Linked DNA regions of Rhodopseudomonas palustris HaA2. The protein of the gene in region 2 interacts with the protein of the main gene of each other region in a pairwise test. Links are inferred from orthologs where the notes say so. Each region holds a gene or a part of one and is shown on either strand. Other genes may lie near its edges.

What was found.
Region 1: the proteins of def (region 2) and RPB_RS01710 interact in binary tests that used the Escherichia coli proteins (3 or more experiments, as listed by UniProt). The link is inferred for Rhodopseudomonas palustris HaA2 from one-to-one orthologs.

The regions. Positions count from the first base shown.
Region 1 is NC_007778.1:381,428-388,063, reverse strand. Bases 2,623-5,389 are described here. They hold RPB_RS01710 (aspartate-semialdehyde dehydrogenase), read right to left. Parts: upstream 4,640-5,389; coding sequence 3,605-4,639; downstream 2,623-3,604. Other genes in these bases: RPB_RS01705 (hypothetical protein), read left to right, coding at 4,798-5,389; RPB_RS01715 (TIGR00645 family protein), read right to left, coding at 2,784-3,347. Also shown: leuD (3-isopropylmalate dehydratase small subunit), read left to right, coding at 12-617; RPB_RS01725 (HpcH/HpaI aldolase/citrate lyase family protein), read right to left, coding at 902-1,780; RPB_RS01720 (carbonic anhydrase), read left to right, coding at 1,965-2,609; more of RPB_RS01705, read left to right, coding at 5,390-5,601; RPB_RS01700 (hypothetical protein), read left to right, coding at 5,765-6,157; leuB (3-isopropylmalate dehydrogenase), read right to left, coding at 6,444-6,636.
Region 2 is NC_007778.1:754,081-760,907, reverse strand. What follows is about bases 1,324-4,281. They hold def (peptide deformylase), read right to left. Parts: upstream 3,088-4,281; coding sequence 2,560-3,087; downstream 1,324-2,559. Other genes in these bases: RPB_RS03425 (DNA recombination protein RmuC), read left to right, coding at 3,236-4,281; fmt (methionyl-tRNA formyltransferase), read right to left, coding at 1,547-2,485; truA (tRNA pseudouridine(38-40) synthase TruA), read right to left, coding at 1,324-1,357. In the rest of the region: dapE (succinyl-diaminopimelate desuccinylase), read left to right, coding at 1-274; more of truA, read right to left, coding at 620-1,323; more of RPB_RS03425, read left to right, coding at 4,282-4,465; RPB_RS03420 (sugar kinase), read right to left, coding at 4,519-5,448; nudC (NAD(+) diphosphatase), read right to left, coding at 5,445-6,377; RPB_RS03410 (HIT domain-containing protein), read right to left, coding at 6,382-6,798. UniProt on the Escherichia coli protein: Removes the formyl group from the N-terminal Met of newly synthesized proteins. Requires at least a dipeptide for an efficient rate of reaction. N-terminal L-methionine is a prerequisite for activity but the enzyme has broad specificity at other positions.

The DNA.
Region 1 (6,636 bases), 370 kb from region 2 along the record:
GGGAAAATCGCATGGACAAGTTCACCACGCTGGAAGGCGTCGCGGCGCCGCTGAAGATCATCAATGTCGACACCGACATGATCATCCCCAAGCAGTATCTGAAGACCATCAAGCGCACCGGCCTCGGCAAGGGCCTGTTCTCGGAACAGCGCTACCAGGACGACGGCAGCGAGAACCCGGACTTCATCCTCAACAAGCCGGCCTATCGCAGCGCCAAGATCCTGGTCGCCGGCGACAATTTCGGCTGCGGCTCGAGCCGCGAACACGCCCCCTGGGCGCTGCTGGATTTCGGCATCCGCTGCGTGATCTCGACCTCGTTCGGCGACATCTTCTACAACAATTGCTTCAAGAACGGCGTGCTGCCGATCCGCGTGTCGCAGGACGATCTCGACAAGCTGTTCGACGACGCCGAGCGCGGCTCCAACGCCACCGTGACCATCGACCTGCCGGCGCAGGAAATCCGCGGCCCGGACGGCGGCACGGTGAAGTTCGAGATCGACCCGTTCCGCAAGCACTGCCTGATCAACGGCCTGGACGACATCGGGCTGACGCTCGAGAAGAAAGCCTCGATCGACAGCTACGAAGACAAGCTCAAGACCGAACGCGCCTGGGCGTGATTTATACCTCTGCCCGCGCGCGGGGAGAGGTCGACCGGCGGAGCGCAGCGAAGCCGGTCGGGTGAGGGGGCGTTTCCGCGAGGCCGAGACTCAGTGCCCGCGTCGCCCCCACCCCAACCCTCTCCCCGCAAGAGCGGGGCGAGGGAGCAGGCTGCGGCTGTTGCGACGCCGTGCCGTCAACTCATGTCTCAGCCGTCATGCGCGGGCTTGACCCGCGCATCCATCTTCTTACGAAGATGGTGGATCGCCGGGTCGAGCCCGGCGATGACGTTGGTGGGTAGAAATCACCGCCCCGCCCGCTCGATCGCGTCGGCGATCGCGATGGTCTTTTTGGCGATTTCGGCGTGCAGGCGCTCGACCATGCGGCCGTCGAGCTGGATCGCGCCGCGGCCGGCATTTTCCGGGCGCTCGAAGGCGGCGAGGATCGCGCGGGCCTGCGCCACGTCCTCCGCCGGCGGCGTGAAGGTGGCGTTGCAGGCGTCGATCTGGCCGGGATGGATCAGCGTCTTGCCGTCGAAGCCGAGATCGCGCGCCTGGGCGCATTCCTGGGCGAAGCCGTCGACATTGGCGATGTCGCTGTAGGGGCCGTCGAGCACCACGAGGCCGTGCGCGCGGGCGGCGAGGATGCAGTGGCTGATCATCGGAATCATCGTGGCGCGGCCCGGTAGCATCCGGATGCCGGTCTCGCGTGAAATGTCGTTCGGCCCGAACACGAAGCCGGCGAGCCGGGTGCCGGCGATGTGGGTCTGCGCCGCCAGCTCCTCGGCGTGCAACACGCCGCGCGCGGTCTCGATCATGATCCAGACCCGGATCGCCGGATCGGCGTCGAGCTCGGTGAGGCGCTCGGCGATGGCGGCGATATCCTCGATGCTCGACACTTTCGGAACCAGGATACCGTCGGGGCCGACCTTGGCGGCCATCGCGATGTCGTCGCGCCACCACGGCGAATCCAGCGCATTGATCCGCACCAGCACCTCGCGGTGGCCGTATCCCTTGGCGGCGACCGCGGTTGCGATCTGGTCGCGCGCGGCGGCCTTGGCGTCCGGCGCCACGGCGTCCTCGAGGTCGAGGATCAGGCCGTCGGCCGGCAGCAGGCGGGCCTTCTCCAGCGCGCGCGCATTCGACCCCGGCATGAACAACAGGCTGCGGCGCGGTCGGATCATCGGTCTGTTCCCTCGGTGCGCGGAAAACGATGGCGATATCATCTCGGCCTGCGCGCCGGAAGACTTGTTCGCGGCGGCATCCTGTGATTATGCGGGCGGGATCAGGCGCACGCGCATCCTGGTCGCTGCAGCGGGTTCCGCTTCCCTAGACGCGACGACACCATTCCCTGGAGAGACAGCGCCGATGACATCGTTTCCGAAAGCCCTGGTCGAGGGCTACGAGGCGTTCCGGACGCAGCGGCTGCCGACTGAGCAGACCCGCTACCGCGAACTCTCGGAGCGCGGTCAATCGCCGGAAGTGATGGTGATCGGCTGCTGCGATTCGCGCGTCTCGCCCGAGGTGATCTTCGACGCCGGCCCGGGCGAGATGTTCGTGGTCCGCAACGTCGCCAATCTGGTGCCGGTCTACGAGCCCGACGGCGGCGCCCACGGCGTCTCCGCGGCTCTGGAATTCGCCGTGCAGGTGCTCAAGGTCAAGCACATCGTGGTGCTCGGCCACGCCCAATGCGGCGGTATCAAAGCCTTCACCGACAAGACCCCGCCGCTGACCGAGAGCGATTTCATCGGCCGCTGGATGGCGATGTTCACCAAGCCCGGCGAGGTGGTCGAACAGCGCGACCACGAGACCATGCAGGAATTCCGCACCCGGATCGAGAAGGCCGCGGTGCATCGCAGCCTCGAAAACCTGATGACGTTTCCCTGCATCCAGATCCAGGTCGCGCGCGGCAAGATCCAGCTCCACGGAGCCTATTTCGGCGTCGCCGCCGGCGATCTGTTCGTGCTCGACCCCGACAGCAAGGACTTCCGCCCCGCCGTCCCGCGCGGGTGAGCGAGCCGCCCCGATCATGAGCGTCATCCTGAGGTGCGCGCCCTTGCGCGCCTCGAAGGATGGCCGCAAAGGCGGGGCTCGCAGCCGCATCCTTCGAGGCTCGCTACGCTCGCACCTCAGGATGACGACGTGGACGTGACGGTTGCGTCGATACAGCGGGCGAAGCGACGCCCGCTAATGCCCGCCCTTGTCGTCGCCGCCGTGGCCGCCCCAGCGGTCGGACAGCGCCATCACCAGGGTCGAGACCACGAACACCAGATGGATGCCGATCAGCCAGCCGAGCTTGGTCGAGTCGTAGCCGGTGTCGAGATTCATGAACGCCTTCAGCACCTGGATCGCCGAGATCGCCACGATCGAGGCGAGCAGCTTCTGCTTCAGCCCGGCGAAGTCGACCTTGGTCATCCATTCCGGCCAGTCGGGATGGTCGCGCGGATCGATCCGCGACACGAAATTTTCGTAGCCGGAGAACACCACGATCAGCACCAGATTGCCGGTCAGCGACACGTCGATCAGGCTGAGCACGCCGAGGATGATGTCGGATTCCTTGGCGAGGGTGGCGTGCAGGATCAGTTCGCCGAGCAGCACCACGAATTTGTACAGCAGCACCAGCAGGCTGAGCACGAGGCCGAAATAGAACGGCGCCATCAGCCAGCGGCTGTTGAACAGCACGGTCTCGAAGCCGCGCTCGATGCGCTTGGTCGACGACAGGGGCTTTGGCGGATCGGGCTGGTCGGTCATGCTGCGGCCGTGGGCGATGAAGCTGCGCCAGCCTAGCGCGCCGGCGCGCTCGCGTCAGTACCGTTGCGCACCGTGAATGCAAATGGCCGGGGACGAGCCCCGGCCATTTGCAACCCTTTGCACGAAACCGTCATCCTGAGGTGCGAGCGAAGCGAGCCTCGAAGGATGCGGCGACGGCTGCAGCGTGTGCGGCCCATCCTTCGAGGCCGCCGCTGCGCGGCGGCACCTCAGGATGACGGAGCAGATCCGGCCGGCGACTACGCCGCTTTCTTCTTCGCGGTGATCAGCTTGCGGTTGATCAGCACTTCGGCGATCTGGATCGCGTTCAGCGCCGCGCCCTTGCGCAGATTGTCCGAGACGCACCACAGCACCAGGCCGTTGTCGACGGTCGGGTCGGTGCGGATGCGGCTGATATAGGTCGCGTCCTCGCCGGCGGCTTCATACGGCGTGACGTAGCCGCCCGGCTCCTGCTTGTCGATCACCAGGCAACCCGGCGCGCTGCGCAGGATGTCGCGGGCCTCGTCGGCGGAGATCGGGTTCTCGAACTCGATATTGACCGCTTCGGAATGGCCGACGAACACCGGCACCCGCACGCAGGTGGCCGAGAGCTTGATGGCGGGATCGAGAATCTTCTTGGTCTCGACCATCATCTTCCACTCTTCCTTGGTGTAGCCGTCCTCCATGAAGACGTCGATCTCGGGGATCACGTTGAAGGCGATCCGCTTCGGGAACTTCTTATTGATCAGTTCCTGATTGGTGTAGACGGCCTTGGTCTGCGAGAACAGTTCGTCCATGCCCTCTTTGCCGGCGCCCGACACCGACTGATAGGTCGACACCACCACGCGGGTGATCTTCGCCTTGTCGTGCAGCGGCTTCAGCGCCACCACGAGCTGCGCGGTCGAGCAGTTCGGATTGGCGATGATGTTCTTCTTGGTGAAGCCCGCGGCGGCCGCGGCGTTCACTTCGGGCACGATCAGCGGCACGTCCGGGTCCATCCGCCAGGCGCTGGAATTGTCGATCACCACCGCGCCCTGCGCGCCGATCTTCGGCGACCATTCCTTCGACACGGCGCCGCCGGCCGACATCAGGCAGATGTCGATGTCGCTGAAATCGTAGTGCTCCAGCGCCTTGCATTTCAGGGTCCTGTCGCCGTAGCTGACCTCGACGCCGATCGAGCGGCGCGACGCCAGCGCCACCACCTCGTCCGCCGGGAACTTGCGCTCGTCCAGAATGGCGAGCATTTCGCGCCCGACATTGCCGGTCGCACCCACTACCGCGACTTTGTAACCCATCGTTCACTCTCCGAAGGAATTTGCTCCGCCGCGGCGCGCCGCAGCAAGGAGAAGTCAGCGCTTCTATGCGAGAAACGCGGCCGACACAACTTGATACCTGCCCGCGCTTTTCCCTGCATTCTCAATCCTTCCGCGAGTATCGCCCGGAGTCTTTGCCGATGGGTTCGAATCCGGCCTTCCGGGCCGCGCCGCCGCAGAGCCGGATCCACCCGGCGCTGCGCAGCTTCGCCGACGAATGCCGCGAAACCGTGATGCGCATCCTGGCCTATGTGGGCGCGCTGGCGCTGATCGGGCTGATCATTTTCACCGCCGCCAATCCGCTGACCGACGCCGCGATCACCGCCGCCACCACGCCCGGCGACCGGCCGGGCTGGAGCATGGCGACGCACTCGCATCCCGCTTTCGCCGTCAGCCAGATCGACCTGCCCGGCGCCGTCGCGAGCACCGAAATCCTCCGGCATCCGGATGGCGGCCGCAAGGATGTCCTGCGCTGGGCCGCCCCCGGGCAGGCGCCGGCCGTCGAGATCGAACTGTACCGCCTCGGCGACGAGGCGCACGGCGTGCCGGACGCAGCGGCCGACCTCGCCGCCCGAATCGGTGCGGAGCGCGCCGAGAGCGCGCAGCCGGCCGGCCTGATCGACAGCAAGTTCGGGCCGGTGACGCTGTTCGATCTCGCCGGGCCATCGACCCGCTGCCTCGGCTTCTTCAGGAGGATCGACGACGCGGCGCTGCGCATCTCCGGCTGGACCTGCCAGGGCGACAGCCTGCCGCAGCGGCGCGCCGCGGCCGCCTGCATGCTGGACCGGCTGGTGCTGCTGACCGCCGGCGGCGATGCGGCTTTGGCCGACACCTTCGCCCACGCCGAACTGCGACGGCAGGGCTGCACGCCGGCGCCTGGGCAGGCGGCCCGTGCCGACTGGGTGTTCGGCGCGCAGAATCCGCGTCTCCGCGGCGCATTCTGACAGCGAATCGCACGCGTCGTTTAACCGTTGGATTCCATGCAACATTCCGGCAAGCCCGGAATTGCATATTTGCGCTCGGTGTGGCCGGATTGACCTTGTGGCGCGGCCATGCTGGCGGCTAGAAAGAGGCGTAATTTGCAATGCGCCTGCCGATGAGGACCCGATGACCCTGAAATTCCCAGCCGCCCAAACCTGCGCGAAGACGTTTGCGGTGCTGCTCGCGACGGTGGCCGTGGTGGCAATCGGCGTCGAATCGGCGGATGCGCAGCAGACCAGCAAGAAGCGCGTCTATCGCAGCAGCGACCAGATCCGCTACGGCGACCGCGGCCCGAACTCGTCGTACCAAGCCGGCCCGCGCACCCGCGTCTACGTCACCAAGCGCTCCTGGCTCGACGCCGGCACCGAAGTGCTGCCGGGCGATCGCAAATTCTCCGATTACGCCTTCCCGCCGGGCTATTCCTTCGCCCGCGAAAACGGCCAGCGCCCGCTCGACCGCCAGCCGCTCAACCCGGCCTCCGACCTCGGCGGCTACCCGGAGCGCTTCCCGCTGTACTGAGCGGCGCGGGTTCTCATCGGATGCGAAAATGCCCGGCTCAGCCGGGCATTTTTTGTTTCAGGACGTCGTTTCTCTGAAGAATCGTCATCCAGAGGTGCGCGCTCTTGCGCGCCTCGAAGGATGCGGCCACGGGTGCCGGCGGCCCATCCTTCGAGGCCTATCGCACCGCGCATAGCGCGGCACGATGGGCACCTCAGGATGACGCGGAAGGCGTTTGCGGCGTTGAGTCCGGAGGGTGGGCAGAGGCGCGCTGTTGCGCCGTGCCCACACGCTTCGAGCGCGCTCCTCAGCCGTGCAGCGCCTGCATCTCCTGGACGATGGCTTCGCCCATCTGGCTGGTCGACACCACGGTGGAGCCTTCGCTCTTGATGTCGGCGGTGCGCAGGCCGCGGGCCAGCACCACGGCGATGGCTTCGTCGAGCTTGTCGGCGAGCTCGCCCATGTCGAGCGAATAGCGCAGCGCCATGCCGAACGAGGCC
Region 2 (6,827 bases):
ATGGCTGCCGTCGAACGCCGATGTGTTCGTGACGAAGCCCGGCGGCTTCACCGATCTGGTGTCGGCCGCGATCGCCGACATCACCGGCCGCAGCCCCGACCTCAACACCGGCGGCGGCACCTCGGATGCGCGCTTCATCGCCAAATACTGTCCGGTGGTCGAGTTCGGCCTGGTCGGCCAGACCATGCACCAGATCGACGAACGCACGCCCGTGAGCGATCTCGACAAGCTCACCGCGATCTATCGCGGCGTGCTGGAGAGATACTTCAGGTAAACGACCTCTCTTTCGTCATTCCGGGGCGCGCGTAGCGCGAGCCCGGAATCCATACTCACTGTCAGGGGTTATGGATTCCGGGCCTGTGCCGCTGCGCGGCCCATCCCGGAATGACGAACGAGATGTTTGTGACCCTTAGAGCAGCTCTGCTTTTGATGGAATCACCGCCGTCATCCTGAGGTGCCCGCTGGCCGCGCCATGCGCGGCCAGCGGGCCTCGAAGGATGAGCCGCAAGCGCCTTGGCCGCCGCATCCTTCGAGGCTCGCTGCGCTCGCACCTCAGGATGACGACTCCGCATTCGAGAATGCCGCGCCGCTTCAATCAAGCGATGAACAGCTCTAGTACTCAGTAATCCACCTGCACCAGATACAACCCATCCGGCGGCGCCACCGGGCCGCAGGCGGAGCGGCGGCGGGCGGCGAGCGCGGCGGCGAGATCATCCGCCGTCCAGCGGCCTTCGCCGACCCACACCAGGGAGCCGACCATCGAGCGCACCTGGCTGTGCAGATAGGAACGCGCATTGGTGATGATATCGACGGCGTCGCCGTTCCGCACGACGTCGAGCACGTCCAGCGTCTTGGCCGGCGAGGCGGCCTGGCACTCGGTGTCGCGGAACGTCGTGAAGTCGTGCTTGCCGATCAGCACTTGCGCTGCGCGGTGCATCGCGTCGGTGTCGAGTGGCTTCGGCACCCGCCACACTTTGCCGAGCTCGAGCGCGAGATTGGAGCGGCGGTTGACGATGCGATAGCGGTAGTGCCGCCGGATCGCCGAGAACCGCGCCTCGAAATCATCCGCCACGAGTTCGGCGGACAGGACCGCGATCGGATGCGGCCGCACATGGGCGTTGAGCGCGTCGCGCAGCTTGTCGGCGCGGAACGGCTTCGGAATGTCGACATGCGCCACCTGCCCCAGCGCGTGCACGCCCGCATCGGTGCGGCCGGCGCCGTGCACCCGCACCGCTTCGCCGCAGGTCGCCAGCGCCGCCGCCTCCAGCGCGCCCTGCACCGACGGCAACGTCGGCTGCAACTGCCAGCCGCAAAACGGCGCGCCGTCATATTCGATGGTGAGTTTGTAGCGGGGCATGCTTCTCTTGTTTCTGCGACCGCGCGCGGTGCTGGAGCGGGAGCGAAGCCCATCACCACCACGTCATCGCCCGGCTCGACCGGGCGACCCAGTATTGCAGAGCGCTGGTTATCAATCATGAACGCTCTGGGATACTGGGCCACCCGCATGCGCGGGTGGTGACGGCTGTGGGTGGGGCGGCGCCCCGCCTCAGCTTGAACTCACCCGCACGCCCTTCGCGATCGGCGTGCCGCGCAGGAACTCGTCGGCGCTCATCGGCTGCTTGCCGGCGCGCTGCAATTGCAGCACGCGGATCGCGCCGTCGGCGCAGGCGATGGTGAGATCGTCGCCCAGCATCTCGCCCGGAGCGCCGCGACCATCGGCGAGCGCGCAGCGCAGGATCTTGACCCGCACCGCCTCGCCGTCGATCGGCAGTTCGCACCACGCGCCGGGAAACGGCGACAGCCCGTGAATGTGGCGCAGCACCGCCTGCGCCGGCCGGGCGAAATCGATCTTCGCTTCCGCCTTGTCGATCTTGGCCGCGTAGCTGACGCCGTGTTCGCTCTGCCGGGCGAGCTGCAGCCCGCCGCGCTCCAGCGCCGCCATCGCCCGCACCATCAGGTCGGCGCCGAGCCGTGCCAGCGCGTCGTGCAGATCGGTGACGGTCATCGCATCGGTGATGGCGATCCGCTCGGCCATCGCGACGTCGCCGGTGTCGAGGCCGACGTCCATCTTCATCACCATCACGCCCGATTCGGCGTCGCCCGCCATGATGGCGCGGTTGAGCGGCGCGGCGCCGCGCCAGCGCGGCAGCAGCGAGCCGTGCAGATTGTAGCAGCCGAGCTTTGGTGCATCGAGGATCGCCTGCGGCAGGATCATGCCGTAGGCGACCACCACCGCCGCGTCGGCCTCGTGGCTGCGGAATTCGGCCAACGCCTCGTCGGTTCTCAGCGTCTTCGGCGTCAGCACGGGAATCCCGAGCCGCTGCGCCTCCTGCGCCACCGGGCTGTGCTGCAGTTTCATGCCGCGCCCGGCCGGCTTCGGCTCGCGGCTATAGACCGCCGCGATGTCGTGCCCATAGGCCGACAGCGCCAGCAGCGTCGGCACCGCGAAATCGGGCGTGCCCATGAAAACGAGGCGAAGAGGCATGGCGTGAGGTCCCAGGTCTGGGCCGACGAAGGGCCGAGCGCCGCAACGCGTCGGCCGGTCGTCTGCGCGAACGCTCAGACGTATTTGATGCCGCGCTTGGCGGCCTTCTCGAACTTGCGGACGACCATCGCCTTTTTCAGCTTCGAGATATGATCGACGAACAGCACGCCGTTGAGGTGGTCGATCTCGTGCTGGATGCAGGTCGCGAACAGGCCGTCGGCGTCCTCTTCCTTCACCTGACCGTCGAGATCGGTGTAACGAATCCGCACCGTCTTGGGCCGCTCGACCTCGGCGTAGTATTCCGGGATCGACAGGCAGCCTTCCTCGTAGACGTTCAGCTCGGCCGAGGCGCCGACGATCTCCGGATTGATGAAGGCCCGCGGATCGCTCTTGCCGTTGCCCTCTTTGCGCACGATGTCCATCGTGATCAGCCGCACCGGCTCGGCGATCTGAATCGCCGCCAGCCCGATGCCGGGCGCCTCGTACATGCTCTCGAACATGTCGTCCGCGAGCTTGCGGATCTCCGGCGTCACCTCGGCGACGGGCTTGGAGATTTCACGCAGCCGCTTGTCCGGCAGGATGATGATTTCGCGCAGGGCCATGGCGGCGATTTAAGGCGCGCGCGCTTGCGGGTCAATCCGGGACCGACCGGAGGATCTGCCACTTTCGGCGCGGGCCCGCTTAAAGATCTGTTCAGCGTGACGTTCTCTCTTCGTTCGCGAACGCCGGACGATCTGCTACGGTCGCGCCATGAACGAGATTCTGTTCGATCCGGGAGGCGCCCCGGTCAGCGTCGGCATGGCGCTGGTCGGCGCCAGTGCACTGGCGCTGCTGTTGCTGCTGGCTATCGTGCTGGTGATCGCGCGCGGGCTGCAGGGCGGCAACGCCGCGGCGCTGGCGCAGGCCCGCCGCGCCGCCGACCTCGAGCAGCGGCTGTCGGACCTGATCCGGTTCCAGAGCGAGGCCAATGGCCGGGTCGATGCGATGGGCCGGGCGCTGGCGGGGCGGCAGGCCGAGATGGCCCGCGCGGTCAGCGAGCGGCTGGATACGGTGACCCACCGCTTCGGCCAGTCGATGACCCAGTCGACGCGGCACACCATGGAGAGCCTGCAGGCGCTGCACGAGCGGCTCGGCATCATCGACCGCGCGCACGAGAATCTCACCGAACTGACCGACCAGGTGACGACGCTGCGCGACGTGCTGGCCAACAAGCAGGCGCGCGGCGCCTTCGGCCAGGCGCGGATGGAATCGATCGTGCAGGACGGCCTGCCGAAAGGCGGCTACGCGTTCCAATACACGCTGTCGACCGGCAAGCGGCCGGACTGCGTGGTGCTGCTGCCCGACCAGCGGCCACTGTGCATCGACGCCAAGTTTCCGCTCGAGGCGGTGACGGCGCTGCGCGAGGCCCGCAGCGACGAGCAGAAGAAAGCCGCATCGCAGCGGCTGCGGATCGACGTGATGCGGCATGTCGGCGACATCGCCGAGAAATACCTGATCCCCGGCGAGACCCAGGACACCGCGCTGATGTTCGTGCCGTCGGAATCGGTCTATGCGGAGATCCACGACGGCTTCGACGACGTCATCCAGAAGGCCTATCGGGCGCGAATCGTGCTGGTGTCGCCGTCGCTGCTGATGCTGGCGATCCAAGTGATGCAGCAGATCCTGAAAGACGCGCGGATGCGCGATGCCGCCGACCAGATCCGCACCGAAGTGCTGAGCCTCGGCGACGATCTCGCGCGCCTGCGCGAGCGCGTCACCAAGCTGCAGACGCATTTCGGCCAGGTCAACGACGACGTCCGCCAGATTCTCGTCTCGGCCGATAAGATCGAGCGCCGCGCCGCGCGGATCGAGGAACTGGATTTCGCCGCGCCCGCCGCAGCGGCGCCGGCACCGACATCGGCCGACGAGGCGCCGCTCGCGCCGGACCGCGATCTGTTCGCCTCGCGCGCCTTCAAAATCGACGAGGTCGCGTCGGGCTGAAGCCGCGCCTCACGAGACGGCTGCGGCGTTGCGCGCGCGTGCGCCGCGGCTGATTACTTCCGCTTGTCGGCGAGAAACGCCTCGACCTCGGCGCGGTCCGGGCAGGCGAAGGCGCCGCCGGGCCTGGTGCATTTCAGCGCGGCCGCGGCGGAGGCGAAGCGCAGCGCGCTCGGAATGTCCTGGCCCTCGCTGAACGCCACCGCGAAGCCGCCGTGGAAGATGTCGCCGGCGCCGAGCGTGTCGACGACGTGCACCGGGAACGCCGGGGTCTGCTGAAATTGTTTGTCGGCGTCGAGCCACAGCGTCCCCTTCGGGCCGCGGGTGACGGCCACGAAGGCATGCGTCAGCTTCGCCACCTTGGTCAGCGCGGCTTCGTCGTCGGCGACGCCGGCGGTGGCGTGCAGCGCTTCGGCCGAAAAGATCAGATGCGACGACGCCGTCAGCAGGCCCTCGTTCATCGCCATCGCGCTGTCGATATCGACCACCACCGGAATCCCGCGCCTGGTCGCCTCGGCGCACAGCGGCGTGGCGAAGCCGGCGCAGCGGCTCTCGATCATGATGGCGTCGCAGTTCTCGAGCAGCGCATCGGCGTCCGGCAACGCGACGTTCCACAGTCGCGGATCACGGAAGGTGACGATGGTGCGCTCGCCGGTCGGATCGACCATCACGGCGGAAATCGGCGTCACCAGCCCCGGCATGTGGATCAGGCCGGTGGTCGCGATGCCTTCCTCGCCGAGCTTGTCGAAGATGAAGCGCCCCGCGATTTCGCTCGCGTCGCCCATCGGGCCGCACATCGTCGCGGTGCCGCCGAGCCTCGCGATGCCTATCCCGGCATTGAGCGCATTGCCGCCGCAGATCTCTTCATAAGCACTGGCGGGGATCTTGTTGCCGCGGCCCGGCACCGCCTCGATCCGGAAGGTGAGGTCGCGGACCGGAATGCCGACGCAGAGAATCCGCGGCTTGGGCTTTGCGGTGTTCGTCATGATGTCTGCTCCAGCCAGCGGCCGACCAGATGATGCGCGATCGCGAACGGGTGCGGCCCGACCAGGCCGTCCGGATGCTGGCGATTGAGCATCGCGGCGGCCTCGTCGCGCGAGAACCAGCGCGCATCTTCGAGTTCGGTGAAATCGATGGTGATGTCTTCCGTCGTGGCGATCGCCGTACAACCGATCATCAGCGAGGATGGGTACGGCCACGGCTGCGTCATGTAGTAGCGCACCTCGGAACAGCGGATGCCGGATTCCTCAAAAATCTCGCGACGCACCGCATCCTCGATCGTCTCCGCCGCCTCGACGAAGCCGGCGAGGCACGAATACATCCCGGCCGGAAACGGCTTCTGCCGGCCGAGCAGGCATTTGTCGCCGGACGTCACCAGCATGATCACCACCGGGTCGGTGCGCGGAAAATGCTCGGCCTTGCAGTTCGGGCAGTCGCGCTTCCAGCCGCCCTGCGTCATCGCCGTGCGGGTGCCGCAATTGGCGCAATAGCCGTGGCGCTGGTGCCAGCTGACCATCGATTTCGCCATCGCGATCGCCGACAGCTGTTCCGGCGGCAGGATGCCCTGCATCGCCATGCCGCGCAGCTCGGCGATGCCGGCGTCGCTGCGCGTCATCAGCGTCTCGACTGCCGTAGCGCCGATGCCCATGCCGAACACCGCCGCGCCGTCGCGCAGGCCGAGGAAGATCGTGCCGGGATTGGCGCCGAGCGACAGCGCCTCCTTGATCGACAGCAGCGCGCGCGGGCCGCCGTCCTCGTGCTTCACCACCAGCGAATCGCGATGCACCACATAGGCGCGGGTGTCGCTTTTGTCCTCCATTGCCATCAGCTTGGAATCGTCGCGGCGCAGATGCGCGGCGCGGTCGAGGATGTTGCTGACGAAGGCCGGCTGGCCGAGCGGAAAGGCGCTGCTCATCGGCTCAGCCCAGCCAGATCTTGCGCCGCAGCGCGCTGATGAAGTGCTGCACTTCCTCGGCGTCGTGCGGCAGCGCCGGCACCACGCCCCACACCGGGCGCGGCCAGGCGGCGTCGTTGGCGCGTCGCGCGATCACATGGACATGCAGCTGCGGCACCACATTGCCGAGGGCGGCGATGTTCAGCTTGTCGCATTTGGTGATGTCCTTGAGCGCGCGGCCGACCCGGGAGATTTCCGTCATCAACTGCGCCTGCGCGACCTCGTCGAGGTCGGTGATCTCGACTGCGCCGGCGCGGCGCGGCACCAGCAGCAGCCACGGATAATTCGCGTCCTTGATCACCAGCACGCGGCTGAGCGGCAGATCGCCGATGTTGATGGTGTCTTTTTCGAGCTGAGGACTGAGCGACCAATCGGCGGGCATGTCGGTTCCATCGGCCCGTTGGCAAAAGC